DNA from 2 places in the Paraburkholderia sp. D1E genome. Region 1 is predicted to be linked to the other one. Evidence: riboswitches for the same ligand, from Rfam matches in the RefSeq annotation. Region 1 holds a riboswitch; the other holds the start of a gene.
What was found. A riboswitch is a leader RNA that binds a small molecule or an ion and turns the genes downstream of it on or off. The one in region 1 is predicted to bind thiamine pyrophosphate.
Positions count from the first base shown of each region.

Region 2: linked by a shared signal. The riboswitch ahead of ACUN0E_RS21855 (FAD-dependent oxidoreductase) and the one ahead of thiC (phosphomethylpyrimidine synthase ThiC) in region 1 are both predicted to bind thiamine pyrophosphate.

Region 1 is NZ_JBQYMB010000001.1:5,899,186-5,908,676, reverse strand. Features, by position in the region: gene ACUN0E_RS26620 (oxidoreductase) at 1-1,383, shown strand, start outside; gene ACUN0E_RS26615 (EamA family transporter) at 1,489-2,418, opposite strand; gene ACUN0E_RS26610 (pentapeptide MXKDX repeat protein) at 2,785-3,033, opposite strand; gene ACUN0E_RS26605 (molybdopterin-dependent oxidoreductase) at 3,153-3,956, opposite strand; gene ACUN0E_RS26600 (cytochrome b/b6 domain-containing protein) at 3,999-4,637, opposite strand; gene ACUN0E_RS26595 (DUF1223 domain-containing protein) at 4,681-5,511, opposite strand; gene ACUN0E_RS26590 (hypothetical protein) at 5,701-6,159, opposite strand; gene ACUN0E_RS26585 (GreA/GreB family elongation factor) at 6,688-7,098, shown strand; TPP riboswitch at 7,253-7,371, shown strand; gene thiC (phosphomethylpyrimidine synthase ThiC) at 7,461-9,392, shown strand.
Region 2 is NZ_JBQYMB010000001.1:4,882,308-4,891,798, reverse strand. Features, by position in the region: gene ACUN0E_RS21865 (thiazole synthase) at 1-614, opposite strand, end outside; gene thiS (sulfur carrier protein ThiS) at 654-851, opposite strand; gene ACUN0E_RS21855 (FAD-dependent oxidoreductase) at 938-2,068, opposite strand; TPP riboswitch at 2,300-2,423, opposite strand; gene ACUN0E_RS21850 (ABC transporter ATP-binding protein/permease) at 2,792-4,543, shown strand; gene ACUN0E_RS21845 (SDR family NAD(P)-dependent oxidoreductase) at 4,603-5,376, shown strand; gene ACUN0E_RS21840 (hypothetical protein) at 5,610-6,071, shown strand; gene ACUN0E_RS21835 (hypothetical protein) at 6,151-6,792, shown strand; gene ACUN0E_RS21830 (response regulator) at 6,886-7,626, shown strand; gene ACUN0E_RS21825 (flagellar basal body L-ring protein FlgH) at 7,693-8,364, opposite strand; gene ACUN0E_RS21820 (hypothetical protein) at 8,489-9,199, opposite strand; gene ACUN0E_RS21815 (DUF6726 family protein) at 9,203-9,370, opposite strand; gene ACUN0E_RS21810 (hypothetical protein) at 9,416-9,491, opposite strand, start outside.

The sequences.
Region 1 (9,491 bases):
GCCGCCGGCGTAACGATGTTCAACACGGGAATCGGCTGGCATGAAGCACGGGTGCCGACCATCGTGACCTCGGTGCCGCGTGCGGCCTTCGCAGCGCTGAGCGCACGTCTGAAAGACGCGGTCAGGGTACCTGTGATCGTGTCGAACCGCATCAATACGCCCGAGGTCGCGGAAGAACTGCTCGCTCAGGGAGCGGGTGATCTGGTTTCAATGGCGAGGCCATTGCTCGCCGACGCCGAGTTCGTGCTGAAGACCGCCGAGGGACGCGCGCACGAAATCAACACCTGTATCGCCTGCAATCAGGCCTGCCTCGATCACACGTTCAAGAACCAGCGCGCGAGTTGTCTCGTGAATCCGCGTGCGGGACGCGAGACCGAGTTGATCTACCTGCCGGTTTCAAGCCCGCAGGCGGCGCGTTCGGTTGCGGTAGTCGGTGCGGGGCCGGCGGGACTTTCCGCGGCGACCGTCGCGGCGTCGCGCGGACATCGCGTGACATTATTCGATGCGAGCGCAACCATCGGCGGTCAGTTCAACCTGGCGATGCGCGTGCCGGGTAAGGAAGAATTCAGCGAAACGATCCGCTATTTTCAGAGCCAGTTGCAGCGCCATCGCGTCGACGTGCGGCTCGATACGCGCGTCGATCCGGCGCTGCTCGCAGCAGGTGGTTACGACGATGTGATCATCGCCACCGGCATCGTGCCACGGAGCCCTGCGATCGCGGGCATCGACGGGGCTAACGTACTCTCTTATGTGGACGTGCTGCGCGGTGCGCCGGTGGGAAGACGCGTCGCGGTGATCGGTGCGGGCGGCATCGGCTTCGACGTCAGCGAGTTTTTGCTGCATCGTTCTGGCGATCCGCTACCGATGCCGCGCGACGCATGGCTCGACGAATGGGGCGTCGATCTCACGGTGCGGGAACGCGGCGGTTTGAAAGCACCGTCGCCGGCGCAGCCATTCCGCGAGATCTGGTTGCTGCAGCGCAAAGCGGGCAAGCTCGGCATGGGGCTTGGCAAAACGTCGGGCTGGGTGCATCGCGCGACGCTGGCGAGAAACGGCGTGAAGATGCTCGGCGGCGTGTCGTATCTGGAGATCGGCGAGCGCGGCTTGAAGATTGCGCGCGAAGGTGTCGAAGAATGGCTCGAGGTGGACACGATCGTCGTGTGCGCTGGGCAGGAATCGTTGCGCGATCTGCATCCGGAGACGGCCGCACGGGTTACGGATGGCGCCACCGGTGCGAATGGGACCGGCAGCGCGAACAGCGTTAAAGGTTCGAATGGCGCGAATGGTCCGCGCTATCACGTGATCGGCGGTGCAAAGGTGGCAACCGAACTGGATGCGAAACGCGCAATTCGCGAAGGCGCGGAAGTGGCGGCGGCGCTTTAACTCAGTGGAAAGCGGAGTGATCGTCGCGCTCCAAAGCAGCGGAACGCGAAGACCGGAGAATGGACAGCGGGCAACCGGCAGCAGACAACTGCCCGCCACCCGACCTCAGACGAGACCCTTCTTCCGGTAATCGAGCCAGAAAGACAGCCCCACGCTGGCCAGAATCACGCAGGTCGCGATCACCGTCGAATGCGTGACCGGCTCGCCGAGCAACAACGCGCCGAGCGCCACCGCGACTACCGGATTCACGTACATGCAACTGCTGGCGATGATCGGACTCGTATGCCGGATCAGAAAACCGTACGCAACATAGGCGGCCATCGTCCCGATCAGCATCAGGTAGACGAAGGCCAGCACCGGCAGAAAATGCACCTCCATCATCCGCTCACCCGATACCCAGGCGACCAGCGTCGACATCGCGCCGCCGAGGCCAATCTGCAACGACGTCGATAGAAACAGGTCCGACGGCAGTTTCAGCCGGCCGGCCAGATGCGCGCCACCCGCCCAGAAAAGCGCACCGCACAGGATCGCCAGGCTGCCGCCGGCTGATCCCGGCGCACTGTCGCCGTGACTCAGGATCGCGATGCCCACCAGCCCGAGGCCCACCGCGAACCACTCGCCCCTGCCGATCTTGCGCCCCGCCACCGCCGCGATCACCGTCGCGAACAGCGGCACAGTTGCGACCATCACGGCCGCAGTGCCGGTGCCGACGGTGCGCATGCCATAGGCCAGCATGCCGCTCGATAAGCCGACCAGCATCGTGCCGACAAGGCCTGCGTTCCGGATTTCACCCGCGCTCGGCCAGACCGGATTGCGGCGCGCCGCGAAGACGAAGAGCCCTATGCCGGCAAACAGATTGCGCAGCCCCGAGAGCAGCAGCGGCGGAAACGAACCGAGCGCGACGTGCACGGCGAGATAGGTCGAACCCCACACGAGATAAACGACGGCGAGCGCGAGCGCGATCTGTCCATTGCGGGACTGCGGCAAACGGATCGGAAAACCACGCGGAAAACGGCTGGGGAGTTGCGGCGACATGCGTTCAACCCGCCCATGCCGCTCGAGGTGCTGCGCCCCCGCTGAAAACCCGGTGTCGGGATGGCGGATACCGCATCGGCGATGCGGTCTGACGGGCGAGGCTGGCGGACATGTTGGTGGAACAGAAAGACGATAGATGGCCAATGGGGCCACAACGCCGCGGCGGTCGATAAAAATCGATCCACGGCTGACACGCGCCCAAAGTTTGGCGCGCATCGCATTATGCAGTAAGCGCCCACCGCGTTGCCTGAAAGAATCGTAACTTTTTTGCGTACTTGCAACAGAAAAGCCGGGGACGTATCCCCGGCTTTTGAGCCGCCCGTGACACCGGCGCTGAAGCTATGCAACCGGCATCGCCGGAAACGCCTAGTTGGCCATCGCGCCCGAGGCTTCGTGCTTCATGCCCATTGCGTCGCCGCTCTTTTTCATCTTGTCGTGCTTCATCGTGTCCTTCTTCATGCTGTCCTTCGACATGGTGTCTTTGGACATCGAATCCTTCGACATCGTGTCCTTGGACATCGCATCGTTGGACATTGCGCCACTTGCCTGAGCGAACGCGGCACCGCCGCTGGTCAGGAGAGCGACGGCCATTGCTGCGATTGCGAACTTTTTCATGGGATAACTCCGTTTCGTTATGGATAACTATGAACCGGCTTCCAGCTTGTGCCGGGGTACTTCCGAAGCTTCTGCCGCCCGGGGTCGCGCGCTGGGTCCTGCACGCGCCGACCCGTGCGTCAGGAGCCTCCGAACCAGTTGTAGCCCTGGTCGACCCAATAGCCGCCGGGGAACGTGTTGGTGACGAACATCTCGACGATGTGTTTCGGATTCTTGTAGCCGAGTTTGGTCGGCATGCGCAGCTTCATTGGAAAGCCGTATTTCGCGGGCAGACGTTCGCCGTCATAGGAAAACGTGAGCAGCGTTTGCGGATGCAGCGCGGTCGGCATGTCGATGCTTTCGTAGTAGTCGTCGGCGCATTTGAAACCGACGTACTTCGCGCTCGTGTCCGCGCCGATACGCCGCAGGAAATCGGCAAACGGCGTGCCGCCCCAGCGGCCGATCGCGCTCCACCCTTCCACGCAGATATGCCGCGTGATCTGCTCGGCATGCGGCAGCGCATACAACTCGGGCAAGGTCCAGGCACGCTGACCGGTCACGAGACCGCTGATTTTCAGCTTGTAGTCGGAGGCGTCGACCTCGGGGACGTCGTCGATACCGTAGAACGCGTTAAACGGAAATGGCCGCGTAATCTGCGCTTCGGTGTAGGTCGGCGCGAGTTGCTTCGGATCGAACAGTGCGGCTTGCGCCCGGTCATTCAGGCGCGACACGGCGGTCAGGAATGCGTTGACTGAATCGTTGTCGGTGAGCGAGCAGCCCGTCAGCATCGACAGGCCGCCGAGCGTCAGAAGCCGTTTGCCGAACAGGCGCCGCGACGGCATCGCGAGTTCGCGCCGGGCGTCGATCAGGATCGATTCGCGGTCGAGCTTATTGCCAGCCATAGGGGCGAGCTTTCGATCAGGTTTTGTATCGGGCTTGGTCATGATTCGATATCCTTAAGCTGTGCGTATCCATGAACCCGCGACTTAGCGTCCGCGCAGCATGGCCAGCAGCGAGCGCGGCACGAGCGCCACCATCGCCAGATGCACGACGATGAACGCAGCCATCAGCGACATGGCGCAGAAGTGGACGATGCGCGCATTGTCATAGCCGCCCATCAGATCGCGCAGCAGCGGAAACTGCACCGATTTCCAGATCGCGAGGCCCGAAAGCACCAGCGCGATCAGATCGCAGACGACAAACAGGTAAGCGAATTTCTGCACTGCGTTGTAGACACGCAGATCGGCGTGCGAGAGCTTGCCGGTCAGTGCGGCGACGAAGTCGTGCAGCACGGCGCGCGGCGAGACCGGCAGAAACTTGCGCACGAAACGCCCACTCGCCAGGTTCAGCGCGAGATACAGCAGACCGTTGAAGACCAGCAGCCACATCGCCGCGAAGTGCCATTGCAGCGCGCCGCCAAGCCAGCCGCCGAGCGTGATCGTCGTGGGAAACGTAAAACCTTTGAAGATCGGCGACGCGTCATAGATGCGCCAGCCGGACAGCATCATCAGGATGGCTGCGAGTGCATTGAGCCAATGCGTGATGCGCACCCACACCGGATGAATCGTGCCGCTCTTCGGTATAACGGGCGGAGCGGTTTCGCTGAGAGCATGAGGCGTTGCCATGAGAATCTCCGGTGAAATAGGGGAACCGAGGGGCGTCGCGCGATCAATTGCAGGCGGCCAGTTCGCCCACTTGCAGCACGTCGCCGGTCGCCGCGTTTTCGACGAACGCGACTACGCCAAAGTTGTCAGCCGGGGCGTTGGCATCGGCATCGTCGATGCGGATATCGCGGCGGATTTGCGCGTTACCGGCAACAAGTGGCACGGGGCCAATCCATTGCCGCACGACGCGTTCGTGATGCAGCGTCGCGCCGCTGTTTTCCCCGGCTCTGACCTGCGAGTTCAATGCGTTCTGGTAGACCGCGACGTAGGCATTCAGCTGAGCTGTTGTGTCTGCCGCCTTGCTGGTGAATTGCGCATCGACATTGAAGGCGCCCTTCGCCTGCGGCTTCAGTTCGAGCGCCACGTTCGCCTGCGCCGGTTCGGCGACAACCTTGCCGATGCGGCTCTGGAAACTGTCGCGCTGCGACCAGCTGCGCAGCTCGCGGCCGGATACGAAAATCTCGGGTGTGTAGATGGTGTGGCCGCCGGCGAGGTCAGTGAGGGTTTGCTGACGTTCGGTAAAGCGATGCTGCGAAAAGCGGTCGGTCCAGCCGAGGCTATTCCAGTAGTCCACGTGCAGAGCCAATGGCACGATGCTTTGGGTTGCCCCGCTGTTTTTCCACTGGCTCAGCCAGTTGTCCGCGGGCGGGCAACTGTTGCAGCCTTCGCTGCTGTAGAGCTCGACCAGCGCTACGCGGTGGGATGGACTGTGCGACGCGCATACGGCACCGGCGGCGGTGGCGAGGCCGCTGGCTGACAGCGTTGTCAGCGCGACGGCTAGCGCGATTGCGCGGGTGACATGCCGGTTGGCTCGGCGGGTTCGGGCGGTTTGCATGGCGTGCTCTCATCAGGATCTGCACGTTTGTCGATCCACGAGCCCGCTTATGACAGCCAGTTCTTTTTTTTTTTGGGGTTGTTCAACTGCGGTCGCGACCGTTCCATGCTATATACGCCCGCGGGGCGCGGCGTGTCTGTACGCTTGAGGGCAAACTGCCTCAATACACCGCTGCCCCGCGAAGACGCCTCAATCGTAACTAACGACAACCGTCACCCGGGTATCCAGCGCTGCATTCTTCGGTGCAAGCGACAACACCCCGCCATCGCGGCCAACCCGGTAGTGCCCATCACTGGCAGCGCGAGACACACGGCCACCGCTATCGACAAAACGTCCGGCCACCGCATCACGCGCCGTCGCACCGTTATTCACCTGAAGTGCAACATCAGCACCCGTAGCCACGCCCGGCGCAGCGCTAAAGGTTAGCGTGACCGCCGAACCCGTTTGCGCGAGCCGCCCGCCGGTAGCATCGACGCGTGCCCCGGCCGGAGCCGGGGCCGCCGAAATCGCCAGTTGCGGCGCTACGATCGCTCCCGAAAAACTAATCGTTCCATTACTCGCCGCCACCGCCGGCATTGGCGATGCAACCAGCGCCGCCATCGCCGCGACCGCGCCGAGCGCCCCAAACCGCACTAGTCCCGTTTTCATGAGCCCATCTCCTTAAAGCCGTATCGATCCGCATCACGCCATTGACGCGCCACCCACCGCCGGTCGTCCGGCTGGGCAACGGCCGCCCCTACAGGCGGATTAACGGCAGCGCCGCGGCGGCCTTGAACGACCCGGTGCGAAATAGACGCGCCGCACCCTGCGCACACGGCACCTCTCGGCGGCGATTAAGGAGACGCCCGGCCCGTGCTAACATTCCCCTTTCGATTGCGTCGATCAAGTCTTCTTTCCGGCGCTTACCCCAATACTTTTCGCTCCCTGCCAGCTATCCCATGCGTCCTCCGTTCTCCCGTGCCCTCACCCGCTTGCGCCCCCGCCGCGCAACCGGTGGCGCGCGCGCGGACGTAGCAGCGCCTCACGCCGGTCAGCCGTCCCGAACGCTCCCGCTTCTCGCCGCCCGGCGCCCGATCTGACGTTGCTTCCTCCATAACCGGAGCCACGTCGTCGGGCTCCGGGCTGATCTCATTCGCACGCAATTCCCATATGTGCAGATCAATTGGAGAACCCGTCATGAAAAAGACGAAAACCTGTTACCTCACCGAACTCGACGTCGCTCGTCTTGAAAAACACGCGGCCGCGCCCGGCGCCGACGCCAAACTGCAAGACATGCTCGACGACGTCCTGGAACGCGCCGTGATCGTCGAATCGCGCGACATTCCCGCGAACGTCCTCACAATGAATTCGCAAGCCACGCTGGTCGACGAAACCAACGGCGAGCAGATGACCTGGACGGTCGTCTATCCGCCCGATGCGGACTTCGCGCACGGCCGCCTGAACGTGTTCTCACCGGTCGGCCTCGCCTTGCTCGGCGCCAAACGCGGCGAACGCATCCGCTTCACGCCGCCGAGCGGCACGGAGAAAGTCCTGAAGCTCGAAAAGATCCTGTTTCAGCCGGAAGCCGCCGACGATTTCACGCTGTAAGCCAGGCGCACTCGCGACGCAGAACCGCTGCGCCGCACCATCCCCGGCAGCCCTATCACAATAAGAATAGTGCGTGGCTGACCGGCGTTATCTCCGACATCTGACTTTTTCAAGACGGGTTGCCAAGCACCGCCCGGGCGGTGTATCGTGTGCGCTGCTAACGCGGGGGTCCTGCGTAGCGCGGAGGTTGGAGGTCCGTGTTGCGTGGGTGAGAAATACCCTTTGAACCTGATCTGGATAATGCCAGCGCAGGGAAGCGTACGGATTTCGCACCTGGTCTACCGTTTCATCTCTCGCGATTTCCGACAACTTCCATCTCGTCTCCTGCTTAGCGGCCCACATTGCTTTGCGAGGAGATACGCATGAACGCCAATCCGAAGTTTCTTTCCGCCGACGCTCACGTCGATGCCGCCGCTGTCGCCCCGCTGCCGAATTCCCGCAAGGTCTACGTGACCGGCTCGCGAGCCGATATCCGCGTGCCGATGCGCGAAATCTCGCAGTCCGACACGCCGGATAGCTTCGGCGGCGAGAAGAATCCGCCGGTCTTCGTCTACGATACGTCGGGCCCCTATTCCGATCCGCAAGCGCAGATCGACATCCGCGCGGGTCTGCCGGCGCTGCGTCAAGCCTGGATCGAAGAACGCGGCGACACCGAAGCCCTGACGGGCCTGTCGAGCGGCTTCAGCCGTGAACGCGCCGCCGACACGGCAACCGCCGAACTGCGCTTCCAGGGCCTGCATCGCACGCCGCGCCGCGCAGTCGCCGGCAAGAACGTCTCGCAGATGCACTACGCGCGTCAGGGCATCGTCACGCCGGAAATGGAATACATCGCGATTCGCGAGAACCAGCAGCGCGCCGCGTATCTGGAAACCCTGAGGACGAGCGGCCCGAACGGCGAAAAGCTCGCGGCCATGATGGGCCGCCAGCATCCGGGCCAGGCGTTCGGCGCGAGCGCATTCGGTCCCGACGGCCTGAAGGAAATCACCGCGGAATTCGTGCGTGAAGAAGTCGCACGTGGCCGCGCGATCATCCCGAACAACATCAATCACCCGGAAAGCGAGCCGATGATCATCGGCCGTAACTTCCTCGTGAAGGTGAATGCGAACATCGGCAACTCGGCGGTGACCTCGTCGATTGGCGAAGAAGTCGACAAGATGACGTGGGCGATCCGCTGGGGCGGCGACACGGTGATGGATCTCTCCACCGGCAAGCACATTCACGAAACGCGTGAGTGGATCATCCGCAATTCACCGGTGCCGATCGGCACGGTGCCGATTTACCAGGCTTTGGAAAAGGTCAACGGCAAGGCCGAAGACCTGACGTGGGAAATCTTCCGCGACACGCTGATTGAGCAGGCCGAGCAAGGTGTCGACTACTTCACGATCCACGCGGGCGTGCGTCTGCAATATGTGCCGCTGACGGCCAAGCGCATGACGGGTATCGTCTCGCGCGGCGGCTCGATCATGGCGAAGTGGTGCCTCGCTCACCACAAGGAAAGCTTCCTGTACGAGCACTTCGAAGACATCTGCGAAATCATGAAGGCGTATGACGTGGCCTTCTCGCTCGGCGACGGCTTGCGCCCCGGCTCGATCTACGACGCGAACGACGAAGCGCAACTCGGCGAACTGAAAACGCTCGGCGAACTCACGCAGATCGCGTGGAAGCACGACGTGCAGACCATGATCGAAGGCCCCGGCCACGTGCCAATGCAGTTGATCAAGGAAAACATGGACCTGCAACTGGAATGGTGTGACGAAGCACCGTTCTACACGCTGGGACCGTTGACGACCGACATCGCGCCGGGCTACGACCACATCACCTCGGGCATCGGCGCTGCGATGATCGGCTGGTTCGGCACGGCAATGCTCTGCTACGTCACGCCGAAGGAACACCTTGGACTTCCGAACAAGGACGACGTCAAGACCGGCATCATTACGTACAAGCTCGCCGCGCACGCCGCCGATCTGGCAAAGGGCCATCCGGGCGCGCAGGTGCGTGACAATGCGTTGTCGAAGGCGCGTTTCGAATTCCGCTGGGAAGACCAGTTCAATCTCGGTCTCGACCCGGACAAGGCACGCGAATTCCACGACGAAACCCTGCCGAAGGATTCTGCCAAGGTCGCGCACTTCTGTTCGATGTGCGGCCCGCACTTCTGCTCGATGAAGATCACGCAGGACGTGCGCGAATTCGCCGCGCAACAAGGCCTCTCCGACGACGACGCGTTGAAGAAAGGCATGGAAGTGAAGTCGATCGAGTTCATGAAGAAAGGCGCTGAGATTTATCAGCGGCAGTAAGGTACGGATCGCGGGCGCAGACGTGCACGCCCGCCATTCGAACCCTTTGCCTCATTGCATTGCAGCACAGGAGCCCGCCCCTGGCGGGCTTTTGCATTT
Region 2 (9,491 bases), 1.0 Mb from region 1:
TCCATCACTTGCGCCGCGTGCGATGGCACACCGAGGCCGGCGTCGACGATCAGCGGTACATCGGGCAGCCGTTCGCGCAACACACGCAGGCCATACGGATTGATCACGCCCTTACCCGTGCCGATCGGCGCGCCCCACGGCATCAGCGCCTCACAGCCCACATCGAGCAGACGGCGACCGATCACCAGATCTTCGGTGCAATACGGCAGCACCTTGAAGCCGTCCTTGATCAGTTGTGCAGCCGCCTCGATCAGCCCAATCGGGTCGGGCTGCAACGTGTAATCGTCGCCGATCAGTTCGAGCTTGATCCACTCGGTTTCGAAGATTTCGCGCGCCATATGCGCGGTCGTCACCGCCTCGCCGACGGTCAGACAGCCGGCGGTGTTGGGCAGCAGCGGCACACCATGGCGCTTGAGCAGGTCGAAGAAACCGGCTTCGGCGCCGCCTTCGTTCATCTGCCGGCGCAGCGCAACGGTCACCATGCCGGGCCGGGCCGCGTCGATCGAATCCGACAGCGACTGCAGCGACGGATAGCGCGAGGTGCCGAGCAACACGCGGCTCGCGAAAGTTTGGCCGTAGAGCGTGAGCGCGTCGGCGGTTTGGGGGGAAGTCATTTGCATAGTCCTGGTCTCCGGCAATGCGTGGCGCGGGATTTAGCCGCCGGCCACGGGTTGCACGACATCGAGCTTGTCGCCCGGCCGCAGCGCGCGCGCCGCATGTTGGGTGCGTGCGACGAAATCACCGTTCAGCGCGACCGCGAACGGCGGACGCGCGCCGAACGCGGCGAGCGCATCGGCGACAGTCGCGCCTTCGGGCAGCGACAACGGCTTCTGATTGATATGAATGTCCATAGTGTTCGAATACAGTTCAATCGATGGCGGTAACGGTGCGGCTCGCTTGTTTGCCTGCGGTTATTTCACCAGCAGACGCGCAACGCTCACGCCGGTTCCCGCGTGGAATCCAGTTGAAACAGCTCGCTCCAGCGCGCGGCGCTTTGCCAGTCGGCGAAGGCATCGGCATCGCCGATGCGGCCGTCGAGCAGCGCTGCGGCGAAGCGCACGGCTTCGTCGGCGACTTCGGGCACGATCATGTAGCCGTGCCGGTACAGGCCGTTCACGCGCAGTGTCTGCGCGCCATCCCACAGCAAGGCCGGACGGTGGTCCGGCAAAGTCGGACGGCACTGCGAATTCAGTTCGAGGATGCGTGCCTCGCCGAAGCCGGGATGCACGGAAAACGCCGCGCTCAACAGCTCGAGCGCCGAGCGCACGCTGACCGGCGACATGTCCTCGCCTTCCACCTCGGTCGCGCCGATCACGTAGAGATCGTCCGGCTTCGGCGCGATATACAGCGGGTAGCGTGGATGCAGCAGGCGCACCGGCCGCGTCAGCTTGATACCCGGCGCATGCACGCGAGCGACTTCGCCGCGAATACCGCGCAGTGTGGGCAGCACGGGCTTCGCGCCCAAACCCCGGCAGTCGATCGTGACACGCGCGGGCGGCAACGCATGATCGTCGACTGGCGTGTTCCAGTGCGTTTCGACACCGCGCTCGGCAAGGCCCGCGGCCAGCGCAGACAGTACCTGACGGTTATCCAGTTGGCCTTCGCGCGGCAGTAGCCAGCCCTGGTTGAAGCGACCCGCCAACGCGGGTTCAGCAGCGCCGACCTGGGCGCCCGCCAGCGTCACGAAGCCGCCGTCGAGCAATTCAGCAGGCGCGTTCGAGCGTACACGGCGTTCGAACAACGGCGCTTCGGTGCGATCGGCGTGATGCCACACGACCAGCGTGCCGTTACGCTGAAAGAACACCGGTTCCGGCAATTCAGCGAGGACTTGCGGCCAGGTTTCGAGCGAACTCGCACCGAGGCGCGTAATCAGCAGTTCAGCACTGGCGGCTTCGGCAAGCGGCGCCAGCATTGCCGCGGCGACCCAGGCTGCCGCTTGCGTACCGGCGGCGTCGCCACGTTCATAGAGGGCGACGCGATGCCCCTGGCCGGCGAGACGCCACGCGACCAAACGCCCGCAAAGGCCGCCGCCAAGCACCGCGAAATCGGGTTGCGCAAGACGAGTCATCGCGCGCGCTCCGCGGCACAGCAATGGCAGGCAAAGCCAAAGCTGCACGGCACGCCGACATAACCGACGAGAGCGTGGCAAGAGTCAAAACACATGTCTGAAGAATAGGCGGTCATCGAGTCCTTTCCGTACGGCAAAAAACGCACGTACCCAGGACGAAACCGGCGGGTGAGGCCGGCCGGGCAATACACGTGTCCAATGACGGACGCCGCCCGGCGGGGAATGGAAGACTGGCTGCTTCCGGAAACTTCCCGCGCCGGTATTACCCGGATCGGGTGCAAAGGGTCTCTCTCAGCCTCGCCGCCGCTGCGTGCGAATCACGCAGCCTGTGGGCAAAGCACCCCTGTTTCGTCGAAGGTCATTAGACCATAAAAGGCACGGCGCCCGCAAACCAGCGACCTGCGCCGTCGTGTGCAATTGATCCGTCACTATCTTTCGATTCATCAATACGGCCGCATGCAGCGCTCTGGCACAATGCCAGGACCGGATACCGCAGGAGCTGCGCGCGGGCGACACGCCTGGTTGCACGCGCAACATGCGGTATCGAGGCGAGGCCCCCGAGCGGGAATTAATTTTCACTTAAGGGCTTCGCGCCAGAATCGGACGCTCACCCGGACGTGCGTTCGTCGAGCACGACGCCCGGGAGCACGCACCGCAAACCCACCGTTGAGCCGGCCCGACTGAGGCCGGCCCGGCATGGGCCAGCACTTCACCAGGATGCTCATGACACCGAATACCGCTTCCAGCCCCGCGCTGCCGCCGGACGAAAAAGTCTCCGCCTGGAGCCTGATCAAACCTTATTGGGTTTCGAAAGAATGGAAATTGGCGTGGAGCCTGCTCGTTGCGATCATCGCCATCAACCTCACCAGCGTCTGGCTGAACGTCAAGTTCAACACGTGGAGCGGGCAGTTCTATAACGCGCTGCAAAGCAAGAACGTCAAAGACTTTCCGCATCTGATGGTGGTCTTCTGCCTGATCGTCTTCCCGATGATCATTCTCTTCGTATATGGCCGGTATCTGCGCCAGATGCTCGGCTTCCGCTGGCGCCAGTGGCTCACCAACGAATACCTCGAAGAATGGCTGGGCAAGGGCGCGTTCTACCGGATCGAGCGCGATGGGCTCGCCGATAACCCCGACCAGCGGATCAGCGACGACCTGCAGTCGTTCGCCACCAACACTCTGTCGCTGTCGCTCGATCTGCTGTCGACGGTCGTCACACTCGTTTCGTTCATCACCATCCTCTGGGGTCTGGCCGGCGCACTGAGCATCACGCTCGGCGGCATGCCGCTCGTGATTCCGGGCTACATGGTATGGGTCGCGGCGCTGTACGCGCTCGGCGGCTCGTATGTCATTCACAAGCTCGGCCACCCCCTCGTATCGATCACTTACCAGCAACAACGCGTTGAGGCTGACTTCCGTTTCGGCCTGATCCGCGTGCGCGAAAACGCTGAACAGATCGCTTTTTACGATGGCATGGAGACGGAAAAGGCCAACGCCCAAGGTGTCTTCGCACGCATTCGCGACAACTGGTGGCGCGTGATGAAATACACCAAGCGACTCAGCTTCGTGCTGAGTTTCTACGGTCAGATCGCAATCATTTTTCCGCTCGTCGTCGCGGCGCCCCGCTACTTCGCTGGCGCTTTCACGTTCGGCGTGTTGATGCAAATTCAGCAGGCGTTCGGTACCGTCAGCGATTCGTTCTCCTGGTTCATCAACAGTTACGGCAGCCTGGTCGATTGGCGCGCTACTGTTAACCGTCTGCGGGAATTCAAGCGGGTCGTCCATGAGTCGCGCATGAAAGAAGCCACATCGCCCGCGACCGCGCATGGCGGCATCAATCTTCACTTTGTCGACGAAGACAAGCTCACCACCGCTGGCCTCCAGCTCTCACTGCCGAACGGCAACCCGCTGTCGCGCATCCGCGATATCGTGATCAAGCCGGGCTCGCGCTGGCTGGTGCGTGGCCCGTCCGGCTCGGGCAAGAGCACGCTGATGCGCGCACTCGCCGGCTTGTGGCCATTCGGCGACGGCTCGATCGATGCCCCGGTCAACGCGCGCATGATGTTCATTCCGCAAGTCAGCTACATGCCGATCGGCACGCTGAAAGCCGCGCTCGCCTATCCGTCCTCCGCGGACACCTATTCCGATGACGAATGCCGCGAAGCGCTCGTCACCTGCCACCTGTCGGACTACGCCGACCGCCTGCAGGAATCGGGACACTGGACGCGCATTCTCTCGCCGGGCGAACAACAGCGTCTCGCCGGCGCCCGCGTGCTGCTGCACAAGCCGGACTATCTGTTTCTCGACGAAGCGACCAGCGCGCTCGATTCGGAAAACGAAGCACGTCTCTATCACCTGTTCACCGAGCGGCTGCCGAAGGCGGCGATCGTCAGCGTCGCGCATCGCGAATCACTGGCGGCGTTCCACGGCGACACGCTCGACGTCGAGCGCTCCGGCGAACCGATTGCCGCGTGAACAGCATGAACAACATGAGCGACATGAGTAGCACCGATGACGCAAGCAGCACAACTGGCATGAGCGGCGCCGAACTCGATCGCGTCGTCCTGATCACCGGCGCGGGCTCCGGCATCGGCGCGGCACTGGCCCGGCGCATCGCCGCGCCACGCACCGCGTTGATGCTGCACGCACGCGGTGCCGACGACGAATCCCGCCAGCGTCTTGCGCAAGTCGCCGCCGATTGCTGCGCAAACGGCGCGCGCTGCGCGACGGTGTTCGGCGATCTGGCCGAACGCGGCGCCGCCGAACACGTGGTTCATCAAACGCTCGCGAGCTTCGGCGCACTCGATCAACTGGTCGCGAATGCCGGCCACGCGCAACGGCAAACGCTCAGCGCACTCGACGCGGATGCGTTCAGCGCCACCTTCGCCGCCATGCCGGCCGCGTTCGCCGCGCTCGTCAAACGTGCGATGCCCGCCCTGGAAACCTCGAAGCGGGGTCGCGTGGTCGCGCTCAGTTCGTTCGTCGCGCATCGCTATCGGGCGGATACACCGTTCGCCGCCACGGCGGCGGCGAAAGCAGCGCTCGAATCGCTGGCGAAAACCGCAGCCGCCGAACTTGCGCCGCATGGCGCGACGGTCAATTGCGTGGCGCCCGGCTATACCCGTAAAGATCGCGGCCCAAGTGCCGATAACGCATCGGCGTGGACCCGCGCCGCCGAAGCGACGCCGCTCGGTCATGTCGCCGAACCCGCGGATATCGCGGCGCTGATCGCGTTTCTGCTTTCCGATGAAGCGCGTCACATCACCGGCCAGGTGATCCATATCGACGGTGGGCTCACGCTCGGTTAGGCAACACGCCACTCGTCAGCGCAACCCTGTGGGCGCCGCACACGCTCCCAATCTTCCGCGCGGCCAGGCAACACACCGCAACATCCGGAAACACCCGAGAAGAGTTCGAAAGCATTTGCGAAGCGGGCAAGTTGTTCCCCGCTTTGAAAAGCCCCTGTAGCAGCGACGATAGTCGTGCGAGCCGTACCACGTCCGGCCCGCTTCGCCACTCACTGATACTGGACTCTCCGCACATGTCATTCGATCGCCTCCCCTATCTTTTGACCCAGCGCGCCGCGCTTGCTCTCGGCGCAGCCCTGCTGCTCACGAGCGCCGCATACGCTGCGCAAGCCACCCAGCCCAACGAGCCGGCGGACGTTTGCCCCGCGCTCAAACACATCGTCGATGCGCCCGACTTCAAACAGCTGCACGCGCAACCCGCCGCGCAACTGCCGGGCATGTCACCCGCGGACGACTGCCGCGCGAACACGCACGCCTACGACTGCCACTGGCGCGCGCACTGGCAAGCTGACGGTGTCGTCAACGATCCGCTCGAAGAAATCGGTGCCGATATCGCCGCCTGCTTCCCGAACGTCGTACACGACGTCAACACGCCGACGCGTCAGCATTTCATCGTGACCACCGACGATCGGCGCGTGAACGTGACGGCAAGCGTGCAAGGGCAAAACGAACTGCGCCTGCGCGTCACGCGCTGAGCGTGGCCGGTTTTTGCCGCTATCCGCTGCGACCCGCTGTTATTCGCCGCACCTGTTCATCGCCACCAGGCACCGCATCATGACCTCTATGCCGAGCTTGCACGCTTACGCTTTCACGCGGGCCCCTTTGGCCGCGTGGGTCACGTTGCGGCGGCCTTGCACGTGGCTCGCCGCGACGGCTACCCTCGCATTCGGTCTGAACGGCTGCGCGTGGACACTGATCTCGGCGGCCGATGCCACCGGCTCCGTGATTCAGGCGGGCTACGCGATCGCGGCGAACTATTCATCGCCGACCTTCGTCAACGGCCGTCCGGCGGACGTGCATAACGTCTGCATCGAAGTGAATCAGACGGTGTCGGTCGGCGATTTCGTGCCGGCACTGCAACTTGCGCTCGACCGGCACGGCATTCGTTCGGATGTCTACAATCCGGGCACCTCACCGGCCGGATGCGAGGCGCGCCTCGTCTACAACGCCGCAATCGACTACGGCCGCCGCTCGTTTAGCGACGAAACCATCCAGTATCTGTCGATCATCGATCTGACATTGATCCAGCACGGGCGTATTCTCGTCACCGCGCGTTACCAGACCGGCGGTCTCAACGCCGACCGCTTCTCCACCGCATCGACCAAGCTCAATGGTTTGATCGACAAGATGGTGGTCGATCAAACCGACCTGGCCCGGCAGCCAATGCAGACCATCCAGACATCACTGGCAAATTAAGCGCGCCAACCTGCTTGCTTTCTCTTACACGAGAAAGGATTCGAAAGTGTTATGCGCTTTGCGCCGCTCGCGCGGATCACTAAGATGACCTGGATGAACCAATCCATTCTGGTCGTCGACGACGACCCTGTCGTACGCGAGCTCGTCAGCGAATATCTGGTAGGGCGTGGTTTCAAGGTGTCCACGCTCGAACACGGTATGGCGCTGCAACGCACATTGCAAAACGAGCGTCCCGCGCTGATCGTGCTCGACATCATGATGCCGGAGCTCGACGGCATCAGCGCGCTGCGCGCATTGCGCGTCGCCGGCGACGATATTCCCGTGATCCTGCTGACCGCGCGCGCCGATCCGATCGACCGCGTGATCGGCCTCGAACTCGGCGCCGACGACTATCTCGGCAAGCCATTCGAACCGAGCGAACTGGTCGCACGGATTCGCACGGTCCTGCGCCGCCGCGGCTCGATTGCGCCGAGCGCGCCGGAGCAACGCGCGCCCTATCGTTTCGGCCGCTTCGAGGTGAATTTTCCGGCACGCGAACTGCGCCGCGATAACGAGCGCATCCCGCTGCGTTCGAGCGAATTCGCAATGCTGAAGGTGTTCGTCACACATGCGATGACCGTACTCACGCGCGCGCAGTTGCTGGAGAAACTGCACGGCAATAGCGAGGCGCATCGCAATCGCAGTCTTGACGTATCGATCTGGCGTTTGCGACGGCTGATCGAAGTGGATCCGTCCGAGCCTCGCTATGTGCAAACCGTCTGGGGACGCGGCTATGTGTTCGTGCCAGACGGTGAAATCGGCGCGGCGGAACGCAGCGCACCGCAGCTTGCGTAGGACCCGGAAAAATGTGCGCGGCGTGTCACGTATTTCGCGTGCACCTGCGTGCACACCGCGTCGACTCTAAAAAGTCAGCACGCTCAGAAACATTCTCTGCAGCCAGCCCATCGTGGTGGAGTCGGACACCATCCCCACGCCGGCCTGCTCGATGCGCGCATTCGCGACCTTGCTCGACGCCACGTAATTGCCTGCTTCGATATCCTTCGGATTGACGATGCCCGACAGGCGCAGACGGTCGCGGTTGCCGCTCATCGCGATCATCTTCTCGCCCGATACCACCAGATTGCCTGTCGACATGGTCCCGATCACGGTCACGGCCAGCGTGCCCGTCATGCCGCTCGTATCGGTGAGACTGCCCTGCCCTTTGTAGTCGGTGCTAGCCGAGCCGATATTGAACAGCCTCGCGAGCCGCGCGGCGGCGTTGGTCGACTGATCGGCGGCGGTCGCGGTGATACTGCTCGAACGGCTCGCGGCGGCGGTCGCGCTATTGTTGCCGCTGTACGACTCCGACAAGCGGATTGTCAGCACGTCGCCGATATGCTGCGCACGCGGCGTCTCGTAGAGCAGCAACGGCGAGCCGGCCTGATAGATCGCACCCTGCGTGTTGACGTTCAGCGGCGCCGACGTGAGCGGCGGCGACATCGGCGTTTCAACGATTGACGGCTGCTGGCTGCTCGAGCAAGCCGCGAGACAGGCCGCCGCGCCTAGCGCGACAGTGAGACGTAGCGCAGTCATACATGCTCCTTGGCCCGATCGGCCGGATTGAAAACGGACTTTGCGGTTGCAGTGCCGACGCTTCGCTCAACGATGCAATCGAGATCACAGATCAGCCCGCAAACGGAGCGATGGATGATGCACATCACCCCGCCTCGGCACCACTCGCCTGCCATTGCCGAACGACCGATTTCACCCATGCATCCGAGCCCTTCAGCAGATAGGTGAGCGTGCCGTTGCGAGTCCCTGGCAGAAAGCACAACGTGATCGAACTCACCGCGTTTTCCCACACGTAGACCGGCATCGCGCCCGACGACACGCTTTGTGTCACCAGACGCGGTGCGCCATAACGGTCGGCGAGCGCGTCGCGCAAGTCTTCCGCGGTGATCTCGTCGATCACAAAAGAAATCTCGTACAGACGCAGCGCGCTCTGCCCGTCGACACGTGCAAAGCGCAGTACGTGCTCCTGTGCCGGTACACCGTCGACGACCGCTTGCGACACCGCCCAGCCGTCGTCCGCGTGATGCGCCCAGCGGCACGCGACCGTCAGACTCTCTTGCGATTTCAGTCGCATGCCGAGCGCGCCCGCCTGCACATCCGTCTCGCAGACGGGCACACTGCCGAGCGGTGTAGCCCGCACGCTCGAGCCGGCGCGGAATTCGTCGAGCGTGATGCCAAGCGCTATGCCGCGAAAGGCGAACGGCCTGTCCTGCGGACGCCGGCGTGCTTCAGCGCTAGCGCCCTTCGACACGGTGCTGGCCGCACTCGCTTCACGCGCGACCGGCTGCGCCTGGGCGGTCATCGAGAACATGACGCCTGGCAGCGCCAGCACACAGGCAATCCGTTTGAGTGTCATGATTCAGTCGATGGCGGATGAACACATGTCGAACGGTGTGGCCGCGGCATGGCCGACGACCGGGATGATTTTCAGCGTGGCCGAGGTCAGCCGGCACGGCAGCGCGGCGACGGCGCAGCCGCCGAGTGGCAGCAGCGCCGTGCCGAGCGTCAACCACGCAGCGACTCGGATAAAACGCTCAGGAATGCTCGAGGTCGACACACGGGCCTCGGTGCGTCAGGCAGTCGTGTTGACGTTATGCCCGACCAGCCCGGACGGCAGCGAGGGCAGCGCCTCGGTGACGGACTCCCGT